Regions from separate parts of the Pantoea sp. X-Soil-MYKO-1289 genome, predicted to be linked through region 4. Evidence: predicted binding sites of a transcription regulator. Region 4 holds the regulator's gene; each other region holds the start of a gene.
What was found. Region 4 encodes Fur, which represses iron uptake genes when iron is present. Its sites were predicted from a motif close to ATAATAATGAGAACNACTATCAA; they were not measured.
Positions count from the first base shown of each region.

Region 1 (5,730 bases), 660 kb from region 4:
CTGCCGTTAAATCGTCAATCAGGTCGTCGACATGCTCCAGGCCAATATGCAGGCGCACCAGCGTGCCGTCAAAGTCGACGCCGCCCGCCGGCCTGATCGCCGCCAGCTCTTCCGGCTGGTTCGCCAGAATCAGCGACTCGTAGCCGCCCCACGAGTAGGCCATGCTGAAATGGTGGAAGCGATCGAGGTAATGCGCCAGTTTTTCGCCGTCCAGTTTTTCATGCAGCACGAAAGAGAACAGGCCGCTGCTGCCGCTGAAGTCGCGTTTCCAGAAGGCGTGACCTTTGCTCTGCGCCAGCGCCGGATGGTTGACGCGCGCCACTTCCGGCCGCGTCGCCAGCCACTCCGCCACCTTTAACGCGCTCTCTTCATGCTGGCGCAGGCGCGTGGCAAGCGTGCGCAGGCCGCGGCTCGCCATATAGGCGCTGTCGGCGTCCACCGTCTGGCCCATCAGATAGGAGTTCTCACGCAGCTGCTCCCAGCAGCGCGCGTTGGCCACCGCGGTGCCGATCATCGCGTCGCTGTGGCCGATCAGGTACTTGGTGCCCGCCTGAATCGAGATATCGACGCCGTGCGCCAGCGCGTTGAAGAAAAAGCCCGCCGCCCAGGTGTTATCCATCATGATCACCGCGTCCGGCGCCTTTGCGCGCACCGCCGCGACGATCGCCGGGATGTCCTGCACCTCCATAGTGATAGAGGCGGGAGACTCGAGAAACACCACGCGGGTTTCCGGGCGCACCAGCGCGCCGATTTCGCTGCCGATGGTGTGGTCGTAAAAGGTGGTGGCGACGCCGAGCTTGCTGAGAATTTTGGTGCAGAAGTCCTGCGTCGGCTCATAGACCGCGCCGCACATCAGCACATGATCGCCCGCGTCAACGAACGAGAGAATGGCGTTGGCGACCGCTGCCGCGCCGCACGGATAGAGCACGCAGCCCGCGCCGCCCTCCAGCTCGGTCATCGCATCCTGCAGCGAGAAGTGGGTCAGGGTGCCGCGGCGGCCATAGAAGAGTTCACCGGCGGCGCGTCCCGCCGTGGCGCGCTTTTTATCGGCGACGCTATCGAACACCAGCGACGAGGCGCGCTGGATAACGCTGTTGACCGCGCCCTGGGTGTAACGTTTGCTGCGCCCGGCGCTGACTAAGGTGGTATCGATTTTTTTGGTCGTCATTCGTGTCTGCCCTGCGGCCTGCTACAAAGCCTTCACGTTACCACGAATTGCCGGTCAGGGTTGATCCCAAATCCTGATATTCAGAACCAGCCCGAGGGCGGACAGGCGGCGCGGCGCGCCGCCTTTTAACCGCTTACATCACCCCCATCAACCGCGGCAGCCAGAGCGAAATCGCCGGGACGTAAGTAATCAGCATCAGCACCAAAAACAGAATGCCGTAAAAAGGCAGCATCGCGCCGACCACCTGCTCGATTTTCTGTTTGCTCACCGCGCTGGCGACAAACAGCACCGTGCCGACCGGCGGGGTAATCAGCCCGATGCCGAGATTGGTCATCATGATCATGCCGAAGTGCACCGGATCGATGCCGAGCGTGGTCGCCACCGGCAGCAGCACCGGCGTGAGGATCAGGATAATCGGCGCCATATCCATCAGCGTGCCGATCACCAGCAGCAAGACGTTAATGCACATCAGGATGACGTACTTGTTGTCCGACAGGCTGGTAAAGGCGTCGGTGATAAGGGTCGGCAGCTGCATAAAGGTCATGACCGCGCCGAAGCCCGCCGCGAAGGCGATCAGCACCATCACGATAGTCACCGTTTTTATGGTGCGGAACAGCAGGATATGCAGCTGGCTCCACTTAAAGTCGCGGTAGATAAACATGGTAACGAAGAAGGCCCACAGGCAGGCGATCGCCGCCGACTCCGACGCGGTAAAGATGCCGGAGAGAATGCCGCCCAGAATGATCACGATGGTAAAGAGACCCCAGAAGGCGTCGAAAAAGATCTTTACCGCCTGGCGAAACGGAATGCGCTCGCCTTTGGGATAGCCGCGCTTGCGCGCGAAGGCGAGGCACATCACCATCAGGCAGAAACCCAGCAGCAGGCCGGGAAAGATACCGGCGACGAACAGCGAGGAGATGGTCACCACGCCGCCGGTCGCCAGCGAGTAGATCACCGAGTTATGGCTGGGCGGCGTCAGCACCGCCTGCACCGATCCGCTGGCGGTGACCGCCGCCGCGAAGTCGCGCGGATAGCCTTTCTGCTCCATCTGCGGGATCATCACCGAGCCAATCGAAGCGGTATCCGCCACCGACGAGCCGGAAATGGCGCCGAAAAAGGTCGAGGCGACAATATTCACCAGCGACAAACCGCCGCGAATAAAGCCGACAAAGATATAGGCGAAGTTCACCAGCCGCCGCGCGATGCCGCCTTCCGCCATAATCGCCCCCGCCAGGATAAAGAAGGGGATGGTAAGCAGCGAGAACTTATTGACGCCGTTCGTAATTTGAATAACCACCGCTTCCAGCGGCAGATCGATCCACCATGCGCCGATAAAGGCGCTGAGGCCCACGGCGAAGGCGACGGGAAACCCCAACAGCAGCAGCACAACCAGGCTGCCGATCAACATCAATGCGTCCATGGTCGCTCCTTAATGGGTGCCGCCTAAAACCACCACTGGCCGCTGGCTTTGATCGCCGTTCAGCAGCCGCTCGATAACAAACAACAGGGTAAACAGCGCGCCGATGGGGATCGGCAAATACATCTCGCCGTAGGTCACCGAGGGCAGCGAGGCGAGCGGCTGGATCCACATCGCTACGCACAGGCTGTAGCTCGCCTGAAAGATGATCAAACAGGTCACCACCATCAGCAGATCGCACAGGCGCAGCATCAGCCGCTGCGCGGCGGGCGACAGGCGATCGGTCACCATCGAGACGCAGATATGGGTGCCGGCGCGAAACCCGACCGGCGCGCCGATAAAGGTAAAAATAATCATGCAGACGATGGCGACCGGCTCGGGCCAGGCCAGCGCGCCGTTGAGCACATAGCGAGCGAAAATGCCGATGGGGATCACCGTCACCATAATCAACAGCGCGACGGCGGCGATGCCCATGCACAGCAGATAGAGCCCATCCATCAGACGAGAGTATCGGTTCATATGCGTTACCTGAATAACGCCGCGCGGAAGGCGCGGCGGCGGAAGGTTATTTAACGTCGGCGATTTGCGTCATCAGATCCTGATATTTGCCGCCAAACTGATCGCGCACCGGCTGCGTCGCTTTCATGAAATAGTCTCTGTCGGTCTCCTGAAAGGTCACGCCGCCCGCTTTCATCTTCTCGATCGACTGCTGGGTGTAGGTCGCCCACAGCTGGCGTTCTTCATCCTGCGCCTCTTTGCCGAGCTTTTTCAGCAGCGCCTGATCGTCCGGCGACAGACGCGCCCACGAGGTTTTTGAAAAGAGGATCATCTCCGGCTGGATAAAGTGGCCGGTCAGGGTGTAGTACTTCGCGACCGGCAGATAGTTGTGGGCGACGAAGGTCGGCGGGTTGTTTTCCGTGCCGTCCACCACGCCGGTCTGCATGGCGCTGAAGACTTCGCTGACGCCCATCGCCACCGGGTTTGCGCCCATCGCTTTCAGCGTCGCCAGCGAGATGGCGCTGTTCTGCACGCGGATTTTCATCCCTTTAAGATCGTCCGGCTTGCTGAGCGGCTTTTTGGTGATCATGTTGCGTTCGCCCGCGTCGGTCCAGCCGAGAAAGACCATGCGCGCGTTGGCGTCGGCGTCGAATTTGTCGACAATTTGCTTGCCGACCTCACCGTCCAGCACCTTGTGCATATGATCGACATCGCGAAAGATATAGGGCAGCGTCAGCACGCTGGTTTCCGGCGCGATGGTGGTGACCGGCGCCAGCGAAACGCGGATCATGTCGATGGCGCCGAGCTGCACCTGCTGCAGCGTCTGATCTTCGTCGCCCAGCACGCCGCCTGCGTAGACTTTCATCTCCAGCCGCCCGTTAGTGGCCTGCTTCAGCTTGTCGCCCATATGCTGCAGCGCCACGACGGTGGGGTAGCCAGCGGGCTGGACCTCCGCCACCTTTAATACCTTCGCCGACGCCGGAGCCGCGCTCAGGCCAAGCGCAGCAGAGACGGAAACGGCAAGCATCCATTTATTCACTCTCATTATTTTATTCTCCAGGCAGGTAGAGGAGGGCACAGGTCATAGGCGGCAGAGGAAGTGGCCCGCGTGCTGCCAGAATAAGCAAATCGTGCTGGCTGAAAATGCGGCAATGCTGATTGAATGAACAAGCTCACATTTTGAAACGATGTTTTAATAAATTTATACGGGAAATCACATTTCTGAAATAGTGCTCAAAAGTGTCATAAAAGGTCGGCAACAGGCCAGTGGGAGCGGCGTACTGTTTGTAAATAGTAATGAGAACTACTATCAATTCGCCGGTTTTTTGCTATTATTCGCGCTTATCCATTATTCCTGCATATGAAGTTGGAGACGCAGCGTGGTAGCCAGTGACTTGATGCAAACGGATCTCTCTGTTTGGGGCATGTATCAACATGCCGATATCGTGGTAAAAGTGGTAATGATCGGCCTGCTGCTGGCGTCGGTCGTGACCTGGGCGATTTTTTTCGGAAAGTTTGCCGAGCTTAGCGCGGCGAAACGTCGACTGAAAAGCGAGCAGCAGGCGCTGGGCGAAGCCCGCAGCCTGGGCGATGCCGCCCGCGCCGCCGCGCAGTTCAAGAGCCACAGCCACAGCGCGGCGTTGCTGAATGACGCGCAAAACGAGATTGCGCTTTCGGCGGGCGTCGACGATACCGACGGCATTAAAGAGCGCACCAGCTTTCGCCTTGAGCGCCGCGTCGCCGCCTTTAGCCGCCACGCCGGTCGCGGCAACGGCTTCCTCGCCACCATCGGCTCCGTCGCGCCGTTTATCGGCCTGTTCGGGACGGTCTGGGGCATCATGAATAGCTTTATCGGCATCGCGCAGACGCAGACCACTAATCTGGCGGTTGTCGCGCCCGGCATCGCCGAAGCGCTGCTGGCCACCGCTATCGGCCTGGTGGCGGCGATCCCCGCGGTGGTGATCTACAACGTTTTCGCGCGCATGATCGCGGGCTATAAAGCGTCGCTGGGCGACGTGGCCGCGCAGATCCTGCTACTGCAGAGCCGCGATATCGATCTGGGCAACATTCACGCGAAAAGCGCTGAAGCGCGCCCGACCGCTCAGAAATTACGCGTAGGTTAAGTTTATGGCGATGCGATTAAACGACGATCTGGAAACCGACGGCGAGATGCATGAAATCAACGTCACGCCGTTTATCGACGTTATGTTGGTTTTGCTGATCATCTTTATGGTGGCCGCGCCGCTAGCGACCGTGGATGTTCGCGTTAATCTGCCCGCCTCGACCAGCGCGCCGCAGCCGCGGCCGGAGAAGCCGGTTTATTTGTCGATTAAAGCGGATAAGCAGTTTTACATCGGCAATGAACAGGTGACGCCGGAGACGCTGGTGGCGGTGCTGAACAGCCAGACCGAAGGCAACAAAGAGACCACTATCTTCTTCCAGGCTGATAAGTCGGTTGATTATGAGACCCTGATGAGCGCGATGGATAAGCTGCGCGGCGCAGGTTATCTCAAGATCGGCCTGATGGGGATGGAAACCGCCGCGAAGTAAATTTGCGCGAGTGGAAAAGGGCAGCCTGAGGGCTGCCTTTTTTGTCTGTGGCGAAAGGCTGTCTATGGATTCTGAGCGGGCGCGGGTGAGCGGGCCC
Region 1 covers NZ_AP036004.1:590,638-596,367, forward strand. Annotated here, with positions in the region: gene metC (cystathionine beta-lyase) at 1-1,168, opposite strand, end outside; gene AC6I7Z_RS02940 (TRAP transporter large permease) at 1,302-2,588, opposite strand; gene AC6I7Z_RS02945 (TRAP transporter small permease) at 2,598-3,104, opposite strand; gene AC6I7Z_RS02950 (TRAP transporter substrate-binding protein) at 3,151-4,128, opposite strand; gene exbB (tol-pal system-associated acyl-CoA thioesterase) at 4,481-5,206, shown strand; gene exbD (TonB system transport protein ExbD) at 5,211-5,633, shown strand.
Region 1: the regulator Fur is predicted to act here: its motif matches at 4,374-4,396, upstream of exbB (tol-pal system-associated acyl-CoA thioesterase).

Region 2 (5,730 bases), 2.0 Mb from region 4:
GCCTGGGCGCGATGCTCGATGCGCAAGAGGGGCTAAACCGCTATGAATGGCTGATCGCGCCCGCCTTGCTGCAGGGTAGCGCCACGCCGGACGCGCGCATGCTGCTGGCGTTGCCGATCGACATCGACGCGCTGCGCCAGGCGCGGCCGGAACTGGTCGAGGTGCGCGCCGAAGTCGAATGGGACGAAGAGAAGGGCACGCTGCGCGCGCTGCGCCGCGAGCAGATCGGCGCGCTGGTGCTGAAGGCGCAGCCGATGGCGCGCCCGGAACCCGAGGTGCTGCACGCCGCCATATTGCGCTGGGTGGCGCAAAAAGGCCTGGGCGTGCTGGGCTGGAGCGAGGCGGCGCAACAGCTGCGCGTGCGGCTGCAGTGCGCGGCGCAGTGGCTGCCGGAAGAGCCGTGGCCCGCCGTGGACGACGAATCGCTGCTGGCGTCGCTCGACCGCTGGCTGCTGCCGGAGATGGGCGCGGTGCGCGATCTGAAATCGCTGCAGGCGGTCAACCTTGTCAGCGCGCTATTACATTTGCTCACATGGTCGCAACGCCAGCGGCTGGATAGTGCGCTGCCAACTCATTACACTGTGCCGACCGGCAGCCGGTTGCCTATTCGCTACCATGCTGATAAGCCGCCCGCGCTGGCGGTGCGCATTCAGGAGATGTTCGGCGAGGCGAGCAATCCCGCCGTGGCGGAAGGGCGCGTGCCGCTGGTGCTGGAGCTGCTGTCGCCCGCGCAGCGGCCGTTGCAGATTACCCGCGACCTGGCCGCCTTCTGGCGCGGCGCATATCCGGAGGTGCAGAAAGAGATGAAAGGGCGCTATCCCCGCCATCCCTGGCCCGACGATCCGGCCAGCGCGCTGCCCACCAGGCGCACCAAAAAATATTCCCCGCAAGGTTGAGCCGGCTGGATCGATTTCAGAGGGTTCCGCCATGCGGAAAAGGTAAAAGCCGCTAGAGTATCGGCGCAGCCAACGTAATGCCTGGAGAATGAAACCAATGTCTGGGAACGATCGCGAACCCATTGGGCGCAAAGGAAAACAACCCAAGCCGCCGCGTAACGCTACGCGCCGGGGTCGCCGCAGGGATGAAGACGATTTTGAAAATGATGATTTTGCCGACGAAGTTGAGGAGAAAGCGCCTGTGCCGCGTAAAAGTAAAGGAAAGCGTCCGCCGCGCGGGAAGCGCCGCTGGTTAGGCTGGTTGATCAAGCTGTTCCTCGTGTTTGTGGTGATTATGGCCGCCTGGGGCGTCTACCTCGACTCGGAGATCCGCGCCCGCATCGACGGCAAAGTGTGGCAGCTGCCCGCGACCGTCTACGGCCGTATGGTCAGCCTGGAACCGGGCATGGCCTACAACAAGAAAGAGATGATCGCGCTGCTGGAAGGCACGCAGTATCGCGAGGTGTCGCGCATCACGCGTCCCGGCGAGTTCTCGGTTAAAGGCAACACTATCGATCTGCTGCGCCGCCCGTTCGACTTCCCGGACAGCAAAGAGGGTCAGGTGCACGCGCAGATGGTGTTCGACGGCGATGAGCTGGGCGAGATTAAAAACCTCGACTCCGGCCGCGACTTCGGCTTCTTCCGTCTCGATCCGCGCCTGATCACCATGCTGCAGTCGCCGAACGGCGAGCAGCGTCTGTTCGTGCCGCGCGCCGGCTTCCCGGATCTGCTGGTCGATACGCTAATCGCGACCGAAGACCGTCATTTCTACGAGCATGACGGCATCAGCCCCTACTCGATCGGTCGCGCCTTCCTCGCCAATATCACGGCCGGGAAAGCGGTGCAGGGCGGCAGTACCCTGACGCAGCAGCTGGTGAAAAACCTGTTCCTGACCAACGAGCGTTCACTGTGGCGTAAAGCGCGCGAAGCCTATATGGCGGTGATTATGGACGCGCGCTACAGCAAGGATCGCATTCTGGAGCTTTACCTGAACGAGGTCTATCTCGGTCAGGCGGGCAACGACCAGATCCGCGGCTTCCCGCTGGCGAGCCTCTACTACTTCGGCCGCCCGGTCGACGAGCTGAGCCTCGATCAGCAGGCGATGCTGGTGGGCATGGTGAAAGGCGCCTCGCTCTATAACCCGTGGCGCAATCCGAAGCTGGCGCTGGAGCGACGCAATCTGGTGCTGCGCCTGCTGCAGCAGCAGAAGGTAATCGACCAGGAGCTTTACGACATGCTCTCGGCGCGCCCGCTCGGCGTACAGCCGAAAGGCGGCGTTATCACGCCGCAGCCCGCCTTTATGCAGATGGTGCGTAACGAGCTGCAGGCGAAGCTGGGCGACAAGGTCAAAGATCTCTCTGGCGTGAAGATCTTCACCACGCTCGATCCGGTCTCGCAGGATGCGGCGGAAAAAGCGGTGCTCGACGGCATTCCGGCGCTGAAAAAACAGCGCGGCCTGAAAGATCTGGAAACCGCGATGGTGGTGGTCGACCGCTTCAGCGGCGAAGTGCGCGCCATGGTCGGCGGCGCCGATCCGCAGTTCGCCGGCTACAACCGCGCGCTGCAGGCGCGCCGCTCTATCGGCTCGCTGGCGAAACCGGCGACCTATCTGACCGCGCTCAGCCAGCCGAACACCTATCGTCTCAACAGCTGGATCGCCGATGAGCCGATCGCGCTGAAACAGCCGAACGGCACCGTCTGGAAACCGATGAACGACGATCGTCGCTTTAGCGGCAAGGTGATGCTGGTGGACGCGCTGACCAACTCCATGAACGTGCCGACGGTCAACCTCGGCATGACGCTGGGGCTGGACGCGGTTGTGGATACCTGGACCAAACTGGGGGTGCCGAAAGATCAGCTCAACCCGGTGCCGTCGATGCTGCTCGGCGCGCTTAACCTGACGCCGATCGAAGTGGCGCAGGCGTTCCAGTCGATCGCCAGCGGCGGCAACCGCGCGCCGCTCTCGGCGGTACGCTCGGTGATCGCGGAAGACGGCACCGTGCTCTATCAGAGCTTCCCGCAGGCGCAGCGCGTCGAGCCGGCGCAGGCCGCCTATCTGACGCTCTACACCATGCAGCAGGTCGCCGATCACGGTACGGCGCGCGCGCTGGGCGCGCGTTATCCGAAAGCGCATCTGGCGGGCAAAACCGGCACCACCAACGACCTGATCGACAGCTGGTTCGCCGGGGTTGACGGCAAAGAGGTCGCCATTACCTGGGTGGGCCGCGACAATAACCAGCCGAGCAAGCTGTACGGCGCCAGCGGCGCGATGCAGATCTATCGTCGCTATCTGGACAACCAGGCGCCGATGCCGCTGATGCTGACGCCGCCGGAAGATGTCTCGATGATGAACGTCGATTCCGCAGGCAACTTCGTCTGCGGCAACGGCAGCAGCACCTGGCGCTCGCTGCCGGTATGGTCGCTCGATCCCAACGCGCTCTGCCAGCAGCAGCAACAGCTGTTCCAGCAGCAACAGCAGCAGTTGCAGGAGCAGCAGAACCAGCAGCAAAATCAGCAGCAGATGCAGCAGCAACCGCAGCAGCAGCCGGAGAAGAAAGACAGCGACGGTGTCGCCGGCTGGATCAAAGATATGTTCGGCGGCAACTAAACCGTCGATTAAAAAGGGCGCTACGGCGCCCTTTTTTTGTGCCCGATCAATACTGCGCGAATGGCCGCCAGACGGCGCTGCGCGCGGGATTATCCCTTGCAGAAAGCAAAGCCTTTCGCCTAGAATCCATTCGGCATAATAATCATTCTCGTTTCCATTCGCCTGCCTACTACTTTATTCAAGAGACACTACTATGAATGCGCGAACGACTTTTCCTTGTTATCTGCGCGGCGTTTTTTCCCGCCGCCCGCTGGCTTTGAGCATTGCCGTGATTTTGGGTTCAGCGAGCGCCTCCGCGCTGGCTGAGGAGACGCTGGTGGTTTCGGCGGACGCCGCCTCCGGCGCGGCGCAGGAGAGCGCGTGGGGCCCGGCGCCGACCATCGCCGCGAAACAGAGCGCCACCGGCACCAAAACCGATACCCCGATCGAGAAAAACCCGCAGTCGGTTTCGGTGGTCACGCGCGAAGAGATGGAAAAGCGGCAGATAACCACGGTAAAAGAGGCATTCAACTACACGCCGGGCGTACTGACCGGCAACCGCGGCAGCTCGCAGGTAATCGACGCGCTGTCGATTCGCGGCTTCAGCGAGACCAACACCAACCAGTATCTTGACGGCCTGAAGCTGCAGGGCGACAACTATTCCGAATTCGCCATCGATCCTTACTTCCTTGAGCGCGCCGAGCTGCTGCGCGGCCCGGTTTCAGTGCTCTACGGCAAGAGCAATCCTGGCGGCGTGGTGGCGCTGGTGAGCAAGCGCCCGACCCAGGAAACGCTGCGCGAAGTGCAGTTTCAGATGGGCAGCGACAACCTCTTCTCGACCGGATTTGATTTCGGCGGCGCGCTGGATGACGACGGCGTCTACAGCTACCGTCTGACCGGTCTTGCGCGCAGCGCCGATGCACAGCAGGAGAGTAACAAAGAGAAGCGCTATACCATCGCGCCCGCGTTTAGCTGGCGCCCGGACGCCAATACCCGTTTCGACCTGCTGACCTATTTCCAGAACGAGCCGGAGACCGGCTATTACGGCTGGCTGCCGCGTCAGGGCACGGTGGTGCCGATTACGCGCGCGGACGGCAGCGAGTACAAACTGCCGACCAATTTCGACGAAGGCGAGCAGAGCAATAAAATTTCGCGCAACACCAAAATGGTGGGCTACAACGCCGAGCACAGCTTCAACGACACCTGGACGGTGCGCCAGAATCTGCGCTACGCCGATCTGCGTACCGATTACCGCAGCATTTACGGCAACGGCTTCGACGCCGCCACCCAGTCGATTACGCGCGGTTCCGCGGTATCGCAGGAGAGGCTGAATCAGTTCGCCGTCGATACCCAGGCGCAGGCGAAATTCGCCACCGGAGCGCTGGATCATACCCTGCTGCTGGGCGTGGATTATCAGCGCACGCGCAACGATATTGATGCGCAGTTTGGCACCGCCAGCAGCCTGAACGCCGTTAATCCGCAGTACGGCGATGAGAGCAGTATTCCGTTCGATCCCTATCAGCATCTTAATAAACAGCGCCAGACCGGCCTGTATGCGCAGGATCAGATGGAGTGGAATCGTTGGGTGCTGACGCTGGGCGGCCGCTACGATTACGCCATGACGTCGGTATACGATCGTTATAAAGGAACCACCGATCGCCAGAACGATCAGGCCTTTACCTGGCGCGGCGGACTGAACTACGTATTCGATAACGGCATCGCGCCTTACTTCAGCTACAGCGAAGCCTTTATTCCCAACTCCGGTTCTACTTATGAAGGGCAGGCCTTCGATCCGTCGCGCGCGAAACAGTATGAGACGGGCGTGAAGTATGTGCCGAAGGATCGTCCGATTACGTTAACCGCCGCGCTCTATCAGCTAACCAAAACCAAAAACCTGACGGCGGATCCGGTAAATACGTTCGCCAGCGTGCAGAGCGGCGAAATCCGTTCGCGCGGCGTAGAGCTGGAGGCCAAAGCGGCGGTCAACGCCAATATCGACCTGACGGCCGCCTACACCTACACCGACGCGGAATATACCCACGATACGCTGCTGAAAGGGCGCACGCCGGTACAGGTGCCCAAACATATGGCGTCGCTCTGGGCGGACTACAGCTTCCATGAGACCGCGCTCTCCGGCGTTACCGTCGGCGCAGGCGTGCGTTACGTCGGCGAAAGCAAAGGGCTTTACAGCACCGGCACGCAAAACAA
Region 2 covers NZ_AP036004.1:3,225,302-3,231,031, reverse strand. Annotated here, with positions in the region: gene hrpB (ATP-dependent helicase HrpB) at 1-896, shown strand, start outside; gene mrcB (bifunctional glycosyl transferase/transpeptidase) at 994-3,543, shown strand; gene fhuA (ferrichrome porin FhuA) at 3,737-5,730, shown strand, end outside.
Region 2: the regulator Fur is predicted to act here: its motif matches at 3,679-3,701, upstream of fhuA (ferrichrome porin FhuA).

Region 3 (5,730 bases), 2.3 Mb from region 4:
AGATCGAGGCGGGCGGCGGCAGCTGCGCGCTCTTCTCGCGCCAGAAGTCGCGATCCCGCTGCCAGCTCGACGACGCCTGGTAGCGCTGATACTCCTCTACTACTTCGCTGAAGGGGGTAAAAGGCGTCGGTTCCGGCGTTTCGTTGCGCATCCACGCGGTATAAAGATTGGCGATACGGCGCGTCAGGGCGGTAAAGCTAAAGCCGTCTACCACCAGATGATGATAGCGCTGATACCAGAACCAGCGCCGCTCTCCCAGCCGCATCAGCTGGTGATGCCAGAGCGGCGCGCCGCTCAGCACGCGCAGATCGCCAGCCATATCGATGCGCATCAGATGGCGCGCGGCGGCCTCTGGATCGGCGTGCTGACGCAGGTCGACAATATCTGGCAGGGTAAAGGTTTGCGGCGACAGCCACTGCACCGCTTCGCCCTCAAGCTCGCCGAACGCCATATTTAGCGTATCCGCCTCCTGCATGCCGGCGACGATCGCCTTGCTCAGCAGCGCGCTGTCCAGCTCGCCGCGCAGCTCGACAAAGTGCGCGACCGCATAGGCGTTAGTCTGCTGCGACAGCTGGTCGGCCATCCAGATGCCGGGCTGCGCCGCCACCAGCGGCAGGATTTTCTGATCGGTATGGTGTGGGTTCATCAGCGTCTCAGACATGGTCGCTCCGGTGCGCGCTCGGGTGGGCCGGGCGAATATCGCGCCAGTTCGTGTTAAGCCAGCTCAGGCATTCCGCCTGCGGCTGCGGCCCGAAGAGGCAGCGCCAGCCAGCGGGCAGGGCGCGGAAAGCGGGCCAGAGGCTGTACTGCTGGCGCTCGTTGATCAGCACGAGACAATCCTGCTGCGGATCGTCAAAGGGATTAGGTTGCATATCGGTCTCCTGCCCGCAACAGTCGGGCTAGCCAGGCGATTTAAAGAAGATGTTGCCACATTGCTTTCAGTCCATTGAGCAGCCCGCCGCGCCAGCACAGCGCGTCGTGGCCCCCGTCGACCGGATGAAAAACGACCTGATGCCCAGCGGCGGACAGCTCCTGTTGAAGCTGCTGGTTTGCTTTGAATATCAGCTGTTCGCGGCGTCCCGCTTCCAGATAGATGCGCGACGGCGCGAGGCGATAGTCGCCCTGCTGCAGCTGCTGGATCAGCCTGCCGTTGGGCTGGCCGCGTTCCGGCCACCAGAACGAGCCGGAGAGGCTGATGGCGCCGCCGAACGTCTGCGGCCAGTTGAGCGCGGCGTAGACGGACGACAGCCCGCCGAAGCTCTGTCCGCTCACCAGCGTCTCGGCGGCGCTGACGCGATGCGGCGCCCAGCCCTGCAGCTGCGGCAGCAGCTCTCTCTGCAGGGCCAGCCAGAAGTCGGGATTGCAGGGCAGTTCGCGGCTGCGGTGTTCGCGGTCGATGATATCGATCATCACGTAGACCGCCGGCGGCAGTTCGCCAGCGTCGGTGAGCTGCTGCAGCGGCCAGGCGATCGGCATGCTGTTGGCCCAGAACTGGCCGTCCAGCAGCAGCGCCAGCGGCCGTTCGGTCGGCTGCGCGTCGCCGGTGGCGTAGATCCACACCGAACGGCGATTGCCGAGGCGCGCGCTGTGCCAGATATGGTGCTGAAGCGGCAGCGCGGGCGCGCGACCGCTGTCGACCGCCTGCCAGACGCGCTGATCGGGCGCATCCGGCAGATGCAGCGGCGAGACGCGCATGCCGCGTCCGCCCGCCCAGCCGCGCTGCGGGTTCAGCGCATCCGCCTGCGCGGTGGGAAATTTTTCGCGCCACCAGGCGCGCAGCGTCGCCATATCCGGCTCGCCCTCAAAGTCGGCGGGATCGCTGTCGGGCATCAGGCAGTAGCTGCCGCGCCAGCTGGCGGGCAGCTGCGTGCGCCAGAACCAGACGTCGGTGCCAGGGATGCGGCTGAGCGAGCGCGGCGCGGCGCGCTGATGATGATCGGTGACGCCGGTGATATTGATCCAGACGCGACGGGTAGAGGAGGTGGCTTCACTTCCCTGCGGATCGCGCCAGAAAAAGGTGACGCCGCATTCGCCGCGCCCGGCGGGTTCGATTAAGGGAAGACCCTGCTGCTGTAATGTTCGCCACCAGCGTTCACTGCCGGTTTCGTTGGTTAACCACGTCATAGAGAGCTTATTTACTGGGCCAGGCGCATCTGAAGGTGCGCGGATGTTATGAAGAATACTATTGATAATTATTTGCATTTGCAATAGGGTGTTTCCCGCTCCGACATCAAGGAGCGCGCGCGTTCCGCCAGCCTCATCAGCCTGTACTGTCAGACGGATGTTCCGCAAAGGAGAGCCTGGGCGCGGCTGGAATGCTTGCTCGCAAGGAAAGACTCTTTTACCGGCGCGCCCGCAGGAGACGGTGAGGTTTCCGCAGGCAATCCAGGAACATAAAAAATGCCTACATTATCTCGTTTGTCATTAGCCATTCTCATTGAACTCGGCCTGGCCGCGACCAGCGCGCAGGCCGCCGACACCAGCACCGCTTCAACTGCCGCCGTCGGCGATACCCTGGTGGTCAGCGCGGCGCAGCAGAACCTGCAGGCGCCAGGCGTCTCCACCATCACCGCCGACGAGATTAAAAAGCGTCCGCCCGCGCGCGACGTATCGGAAATCATCCGCACCATGCCGGGCGTCAACCTGACCGGCAACTCCACCAGCGGCCAGCGCGGCAACAACCGGCAGATTGATATCCGCGGCATGGGGCCGGAAAACACCCTGATCCTGGTGGACGGCATGCCGGTCTCCAGCCGCAACTCGGTGCGTCTCGGCTGGCGCGGCGAACGCGATACGCGCGGCGACACCAACTGGGTGCCGCCGGAGATGATCGAACGTATTGAGGTGATCCGCGGCCCGGCGGCGGTGCGCTACGGCAACGGCGCGGCGGGCGGCGTGGTGAATATCATCACCAAAAAATATGATGACCAGCAGTGGCACGGATCCTGGAACGCCTACTACAACGTGCCGGAGCACAAAGACGAAGGCGCGACGCGCCGCACCAACTTCAGCCTGGAAGGGCCGCTGGGCGACGACGTCAGCTTCCGTCTCTACGGCAACCTGGCGAAAACCCAGGCGGACGCCTACGACATCAACGAAGGCCACGCGGCGGATCGCACCGGCAGCTACGCCGGCAGCTATCCGGGCGGGCGCGAAGGGGTGGTGAATAAAGACATCAACGCTATGCTGCGCTGGGCGTTCGCGCCGATGCAGGCGCTGGAGTTTCAGGCGGGCTACAGCCGCCAGGGCAACCTCTACTCCGGCGACACCCAGAACACCAATACCAGCGCGCTGGTGAAAAGCTTCTACGGCAAAGAGACTAACCGGCTCTATCGGCAGAACTTTGCGGTGAAGTGGACCGGCGCCTGGGATAACGGCGTCAGCACCAACAGCTACGCGCGCTATGAAAATACCCGCAACTCGCGCATCAACGAAGGGCTGGCGGGCGGCACCGAAGGCATCTTCTCCAACAGCGGCTTCAATACCATCGAGCTGGACGATGTGCTGCTGCACAGCGAAGTCAGCGTGCCGTTCGAACTGCTGGTGAATCAGACCGCGACGCTCGGCGTTGAATGGAATCAGCAGCGCATGAAGGATCCCTCATCGACCACGCAGGCCGCCTCTAACGGCGCGGTGCCGGGCATCTCCAGCTCCGGCCGCAGCCCCTATTCGCAGGCGGAAATCTTCTCGCTGTTCGCCGAAGACAATATGGAGCTGACCGACAGCACCATGCTGACGCCGAGCCTGCGCTTCGATCACCACTCTATCGTCGGCGATAACTGGAGCCCGTCGCTTAACCTCTCGCAGGGCTTAGGTGACGACTTCACGCTGAAGATGGGCATCGGCCGCGCCTATAAAGCGCCGAGCCTCTACCAGACCAACCCTAACTATCTGCTCTACAGCAACGGACAGGGCTGCGCGGCCAGCACCGGCGCCTGCTATCTGCAGGGCAACAGAGATCTGAAAGCGGAAAACAGCATCAATAAAGAGATTGGGCTGGAGTGGAAGCATGAGGGCTATCAGGCGGGTCTGACCTGGTTCCGCAACGACTATCGCAACAAGATTGAAGCGGGCTACGTGCCGTCCGGCAAAGCGTCAAACGGCACCACTGACATCTATAAGTGGGAGAACGTGCCGAAAGCGGTGGTGGAAGGGCTGGAGGGCACGGTGAATATCCCCGTGACGGAGAGCATCGCGTGGAATAACAACTTCACTTATATGTTGCAGAGCAAGAATAAAGAGACCGGCGATCGCCTGTCGATTATTCCCGACTATACGCTGAACTCCACGCTGAGCTGGCAGGCGACGCAGGATCTGTCGCTGCAAACCACGCTCACCTGGTACGGCAAGCAGGTGCCGAAGAAGTATGATTACAAAGGCAATGCCGTCACCGGCAGCGCGACCGATGAGGTGAGTCCTTATTCAGTGGTCGGCCTGAGCGGCACCTATGACGTTAATAAATACGCCAGCGTGACGCTCGGCATCGACAACCTGTTCGACAAGCGCCACTTCCGCCAGGGCAACGCCCAGACCACCGGCAACGCCAACACTAACTCTTATCTGTATGGCGCAGGCGCGAATACCTATAACGAATCAGGCCGGACGTACTACGTCAGCCTGAATACGCACTTCTAATCAGTTAAGCCGCAACGGCAGCGCGCAGCGGGCAATCAGCCCGCTGCGATCGCTGCGATTAATCAGCTTCAGCTCGCCATAGTGCATCTGCAGAATGCGCAGCACGATATTCAGTCCCAGGCCGCTGCCGCCGTAGCGCTGATCGCGACGGCGAAACGCTTTGGTCAGCTCTTCCGCCGCGTCGGTATCGATGCCCGGCCCCTCATCAATCACGCTGAGGACAATCTGGCTGTCGCTCTCTTCGAGCCTGATTTCAATCTGGCTCTCCGTCGGGCTATAGCGCGAGGCGTTCTCCAGCAGATTGCGCAGCAGCAGACGCAGCAGCACCGGCTCGCCCTGGCTTTGCGCCACCGCGTTTTCTGGCCAGATAAGCTGCTGCTGGCGCTGTTCAACCAGTTCGCGCATCTCCGGCTGCAGCGGCTGCAAAATGTCCGTCTGCCAGTGAATAGCCTGCGCATGCCCGCTGGCCAGCGCCTGGCTGGCGCGCGCCAGCATCAGCAGCTGCTCGACGGTATGCATCAGCTGATCGATGCGCGCCACCAGCATTTCGCTGTGCGGCACGCCCTGCTGCTGCAACAGCTCAAGATGCAGGCGCAGCCCGGCGAGCGGGGTGCGCAGCTCATGGGCGGCGTCCGCCGTGAAAAGCCGCTCCTGCTGCAGCGTGTGATCGAGGCGCGCCAGCAGCTGGTTAATCGCGCCGGTTACCGCCACCACCTCTTCCATATCGGAGTGAATGGCGAGCGGCGTCAGGTTGTCGGCGGAGCGCTGCGCCAGGCTGGTCTGCAGCGCGCGCAGCGGACGCACGATCCAACTAATCGCCCAGAACGAGAGCACCAGCGTCAGGCCGACCATGACGACAGAGGGCAGCAGCAGCGAGGCGATCGCTTCGCGGATCTCATTTTCGACGCGATCGTTGCGCGCCTTAGCGGAGAGGGTTTCGTTGACGAGAAAGCTGATCTGCTCGCGGCTTTCGTGCCACAGCCAGAAGGCGCTCATGATCTGACAGGTAAGCAGAATCAGCGCCAGCATAATCAGCAAGCGCTGACGCATGCTGTTCATTCGCGGTTCTCCAGCCGATAGCCAACGCCGCGCACG
Region 3 covers NZ_AP036004.1:3,504,158-3,509,887, reverse strand. Annotated here, with positions in the region: gene AC6I7Z_RS16730 (enterobactin synthase subunit F) at 1-661, opposite strand, end outside; gene AC6I7Z_RS16725 (MbtH family protein) at 654-872, opposite strand; gene fes (enterochelin esterase) at 913-2,124, opposite strand; gene AC6I7Z_RS16715 (TonB-dependent siderophore receptor) at 2,401-4,635, shown strand; gene pmrB (two-component system sensor histidine kinase PmrB) at 4,636-5,694, opposite strand; gene pmrA (two-component system response regulator PmrA) at 5,691-5,730, opposite strand, start outside.
Region 3: the regulator Fur is predicted to act here: its motif matches at 2,180-2,202, upstream of fes (enterochelin esterase).

Region 4 (5,730 bases):
TCTCGCCGATATGTTGCGTGTGGCTGGCGATATAGCGGTAGAGGTCTTCGTCAACTTCAATCGTTTTCATCTTTTTCCGTACGGTTTCGACTCGTGACAGAACCACGCCAGCCTGAAAAACGCCGTTGCAACACTCGGTTGTTCGCGGAGCGGGCGGGTTCTAACATAAGGATTATAAAGTTAAATCCAGGCGGGCTGATAGCCTTCGCACGCTCATACGGCAAAAGTCGGAATATGCCCTAAAGCCTGCCGTGTCGTCGCGCCTGGAAAGGTGAAAGCATGATAACCTAACCCAAGGTCCCCATCTTAAGAACTTTGCCATGATTTTAAATGCTCGTCTGCAAACTGACCAATCAATCGCTGATTCCTTGCCCATCCTGCTTATTCACGGCCTGTTCGGCAGTCTGGATAACCTCGGCGTGCTGGCGCGCGGCCTTAAAGACGCAGGCCCGCTGATACAGGTGGATGTGCGCAACCACGGCCTGTCGCCGCGCGCCGACGAGATGAGCTATCGCGCCATGGCGCAGGATATGCTCGACACCCTGGACGCGCACCAGATCGATCGCGTCGCCGTTATCGGCCACTCGATGGGCGGAAAAATTGCCATGGCGATGAGCGCGCTGGCGCCGCAGCGCCTGGAAAGGCTGGTGATGATCGACATCGCGCCGGTGGATTATCAGACGCGACGCCACGATGAGATTTTCGCCGCCATCCGCGCCGTTAGCGACGCAGGCGTGCGCCAGCGCAGCGAGGCCGCGCAGGTGATGCGCACGCATATTAAAGAAGAAGGCGTTATCCAGTTTATTCTCAAATCGTTTCAGGATGGGGAGTGGCGCTTCAACGTTCCGGCGCTATGGGAAAATTACGCTACAATATCTGGCTGGGAAGCGGTGCCGCCCTGGCCGCATCCTGCGCTCTTTATACGCGGCGGCGACTCGCCCTATCTCGACAACCAGCATCGCGACGCGCTGCTGCGTCAGTTTCCCGCCGCGCATGCGCACGTCATCAGCGGCGCCGGCCACTGGGTGCACGCCGAGAAACCTGATGCCGTATTGCGCAGCGTCCGCCGCTTTTTTGCGCTTTAAAAGCAAAAGCTTGCCGTTCGCGGTTTAGCATTGGCGTCATCACTTCGGCTGGAGTATGATGGCGCGCTAAATTTTGCCGCTGCTCATTTTTTTGCCGCGGCAATGGCCCATTTCGTGATAAACGCGCCTGCTCGCGCCGCTAGTTTTACTAACCCATGGCAAAAGAACACACTGACCGCACCACGCTGGATCTGTTTGCAAACGAGCGTCGGCCCGGTCGACCGAAAACCAGTCCGCTCTCGCGTGATGAACAGCTGCGCATCAATAAGCGCAATCAACTGAAACGTGACAAAGTGCGCGGGCTGCGTCGTGTCGAACTTAAAATGACCAGCGAAGCCGTGGATGCGTTAAACACCCTGGCTGAGCAGCGCAATATCAGCCGCAGCGAACTGATTGAACAAATGCTGCTGGCGCAACTCAAACTGGGCTGAATAGCGTAAAGCGCACGCAGAAGCAAATGGAGCGGCTTTTCGAGTTCCGCCCTTTTGCCCGCTCTGCTATCATTCGCTTAATTGTGCGCTCTGCGCATGCACTCATTATCAGGATTTAAGAGGTTATTTACCCCATGGCAATCGTAGGCATCTTCTTTGGCAGCGATACCGGCAACACCGAAAACATTGCAAAAATGATCCAGAAACAGCTGGGCAAAGAGGTTGCGGAAGTGCACGACATTGCCAAGAGCACGAAAGAAGATCTCGAGGCGTTCGATATCCTGCTGCTGGGCATTCCGACCTGGTACTACGGCGAAGCGCAGTGCGACTGGGACGACTTCTTCCCAACGCTGGAGGAGATCGATTTCAACGGCAAGCTGGTGGCGCTGTTCGGCTGCGGCGATCAGGAAGACTACGCGGAATATTTCTGCGACGCGATGGGCACCATTCGCGACATTATCGAGCCGAACGGCGCGGTGATCGTCGGCCACTGGCCGACCGAAGGCTACCATTTCGAAGCCTCTAAAGGCCTGGCGGACGACAAGCACTTCCTCGGCCTGGCGATTGACGAAGATCGTCAGCCGGAACTGACCAACCAGCGCGTCGAGGCCTGGGTTAAGCAGATTTATGATGAGCTGCAGCTGCAGGCGATCATCGAAGCCTGATTACCCACATACTCAATGTGGGCGCTGGCTCACATTGAGTTAAAGGTTTTTCCTATAGAAATAATAGCTACAGTTTTTTAACTTTTATCTCTGATTCTGTACAATACCCACATCGGTTATCTGCTTATTTCTTCCGCGAGGTCAGGAAGTTAGCGAGATGATAACGAACCTCCTGCATTTCTCCGCCCGGCGCCGTTACGCATCTTCTTACAGCCCGTGTTGATTTCAGGCGTTTCCCTCGGTTTTCATTTCAAAACTTCACCTCTATAATGAGACGCAAATGAGAATAGACACCGAACGACATTCAAGGCAAGGCGCCTCAAGTAACCAGCAAAGTAACAGGACAATATCCGCATGACTGACAACAATACCGCATTAAAGAAGGCTGGCCTGAAAGTCACGCTGCCCAGACTTAAAATTCTGGAAGTGCTTCAGGAACCTCAGTGCCATCACGTCAGCGCGGAAGATCTGTATAAACGCCTGATTGATATGGGCGAAGAGATTGGTCTGGCTACCGTTTATCGCGTACTGAACCAGTTTGACGATGCGGGCATCGTTACGCGTCACAACTTCGAAGGCGGGAAATCGGTTTTCGAACTGACTCAGCAGCATCATCACGATCACCTGATCTGCCTCGACTGCGGCAAAGTCATCGAATTCAGCGACGAATCGATCGAATCACGCCAGCGAGATATTGCTACCCGTCACGGCATCAAGCTGACGAACCATAGCCTCTATCTCTACGGACACTGCTCGCTGGGCGATTGCCGCGAAGACGAAACGCTCCACGATCAGTAAAGATGTGCGCTATGCAGTAATGCTAAAAGCCGGTCTGCGTACCGGCTTTTTTTATGGCCGTCAGGCGACCAGCGTTTCGTGCAGATAGCGCCAGCGGGGAATTGAGGTCGTGCAGTCGAGGATCGCCAGCGAGATGCGCGCCTGATCGCTGCCGTTCATCATCTGCAGCTCGCGATATTGAATAGTGACCTCATCTTTGCCCTGAGAGATCACCGCGTGCTCGCTGGTGGCAATGCGCATGCCTTCGCGGCGCCCCTGTAACTGCCGAAACAGCTCTTCGGTTTGATTTAAATCGAGTAGCCGCCCCTGCGGCGTCACCATGCGGAAATCGGGATGGAAGTGTGAAAGCAGCAGATCGAAGGTATCGTCTTCGCCTGAAGGCTGATTGAATATACGTTCGATTAACTGATGTAAAACTACCACGCTGTGTTTTGCTTCCTGACCAAGAGCCGTCATCATTTTTCCTTTTTATGCCCGCATAGCCTCTTCAAAGAGCGAATAGCCTACCTGAAAAAATGAAATTCACATCTGTAAATTGATTAATTTTCGTTAACTCAGACAACGCCCATACTGGTCCGACAAGTAGTAATTGTTTGTTACAGAACAAAAAATTGCCTTGCGGCTGATTGCAGCTATAAAAAAGGGCGATTGCTCGCCCTGTAGTGATTTTATCATGCCGTTAATGCAAAAATTTAATCGCCGATTTTTGCCCAGGTGTCGCGCAGGCCCACGGTGCGGTTAAACACCAGCTGGTTGGGACGCGAATAGCGGCTGTCGGCGCAGAAGTAGCCTTCACGCTCAAACTGATAAGGCGCTTCCGGGCTGGCGTTCTGCAAACCTGGCTCGACGAATCCCTGACGAATTTCCAGCGAGTTCGGATTGATGGTGGTCAGGAAATCCTCTTCCGCGCCAGGATTCGGCACGCTGAACAGGCGATCGTAAAGGCGGAATTCCGCCGGCAGCGCGTGGTCTGCGGAGACCCAGTGGATCACGCCCTTCACCTTGCGGCCGTCAGCCGGATCTTTGCTCAGGGTATCGACGTCGCAGGTGCAGTAGATGCAGGTGATATTCCCCTCTTCATCTTTTGCCACACGCTCGGCGCGGATCACGTAAGCGTTGCGCAGACGCACCTCTTTGCCCAGCACCAGACGTTTGTACTGCTTATTGGCCTCTTCACGGAAGTCAGCGCGATCGATCCAGACCTCACGGCCAAACGGCACGTCGCGGGTGCCCATCTCCGGCTTGTTCGGATGATTTGGCATGGTGATGATTTCGTTATGGCCGGCCGGCAGGTTCTCAATCACCACTTTCAGCGGATCGAGCACCGCCATGGCGCGCGGCGCGTTTTCGTTCAGATCGTCGCGAATGCAGGATTCCAGCGACGCCATCTCCACCACGTTATCCTGTTTGGTGACGCCGATACGGCGGCAGAACTCGCGGATAGAGGCGGCGGTGTAGCCGCGACGGCGCAGGCCCGAAACGGTCAGCATGCGCGGATCGTCCCAGCCTTCCACCACGTTTTCGTTGACCAGCTGCGTCAGCTTGCGCTTCGACATCACCGCATATTCGAGGTTAAGACGCGAAAACTCATACTGGCGCGGATGCACGGGTATAGAGATGTTATCCAGCACCCAGTCATAGAGGCGACGGTTGTCCTGGAACTCCAGCGTACAGAGCGAATGGGTAATATTTTCCAGCGCATCGGAGATGCAGTGGGTAAAGTCATACATCGGATAGATGCACCACTTTTTGCCGGTCTGGTGATGTTCGGCGAACTTAATGCGGTAGAGCACCGGATCGCGCATCACGATAAAGCTGGACGCCATATCGATTTTGGCGCGCAGGCAGGCTTTACCCTCGGCGAATTCGCCGTTGCGCATTTTTTCGAACAGCGCCAGGTTCTCTTCGACGCTGCGATCGCGATAGGGGCTGTTTTTGCCCGGCGCGGTCAGGGTGCCGCGATATTCGCGGATCTCTTCCGGCGTCAGTTCGTCGACATAGGCCAGACCTTTATTGATCAGTTCAACCGCGTAGTGATAGAGCTGATCGAAGTAATCTGAGGAATAACGAACGTCACCACTCCACTCAAAGCCCAGCCACTGCACGTCGCGCTTGATGGACTCGACGAACTCCATATCCTCTTTAACCGGATTGGTGTCGTCGAAACGCAGGTTGCACTGACCCTGATAGTCCTGAGCGATGCCGAAGTTCAGGCAGATCGATTTAGCATGGCCGATATGCAGGTAGCCATTGGGCTCAGGCGGAAAACGGGTATGCACGCTACTGTGCTTGCCGCTCGCCAAATCTTCGTCGATGATCTGACGAATAAAGTTAGTTGGGCGGGCTTCAGCCTCACTCATCTCTCAATCCTCAATACGTATAGCGGGTGGTTTGTACCACGAAGTAACGGAGTATGATCCACAAAGCGTCGAAGGGAAACAACCGGTTTGTTAAGGCGATAAAACGAAAAAAGGCAGGAATTGCTTCCTGCCTGCTTTTTTTTACGGCGATGCGCTCAGGGGCTTAGCCTTTTACCTCGTAAAGCGGGGTTTCGCCAGCCACCACCGGGCCGGTCGCCAGCAGCGTCAGCCCGGCGAAATCTTCGCTGTTGCTGACCACAACCGGACTGATCATCGAACGCGCGTTGGCGTTGAGGAAATCGAGATCCATCTCCAGCACCGGCTGACCCGACGCCACCGTCGCGCCCTCTTCCACCAGCCGGGCAAAGCCTTTGCCGCCCAGCGCCACGGT
Region 4 covers NZ_AP036004.1:1,253,013-1,258,742, reverse strand. Annotated here, with positions in the region: gene seqA (replication initiation negative regulator SeqA) at 1-70, opposite strand, end outside; gene ybfF (esterase) at 321-1,085, shown strand; gene ybfE (LexA regulated protein) at 1,241-1,516, shown strand; gene fldA (flavodoxin FldA) at 1,651-2,181, shown strand; gene fur (ferric iron uptake transcriptional regulator) at 2,536-2,979, shown strand; gene AC6I7Z_RS06005 (hypothetical protein) at 3,040-3,435, opposite strand; gene glnS (glutamine--tRNA ligase) at 3,672-5,339, opposite strand; gene nagE (N-acetylglucosamine-specific PTS transporter subunit IIBC) at 5,503-5,730, opposite strand, start outside.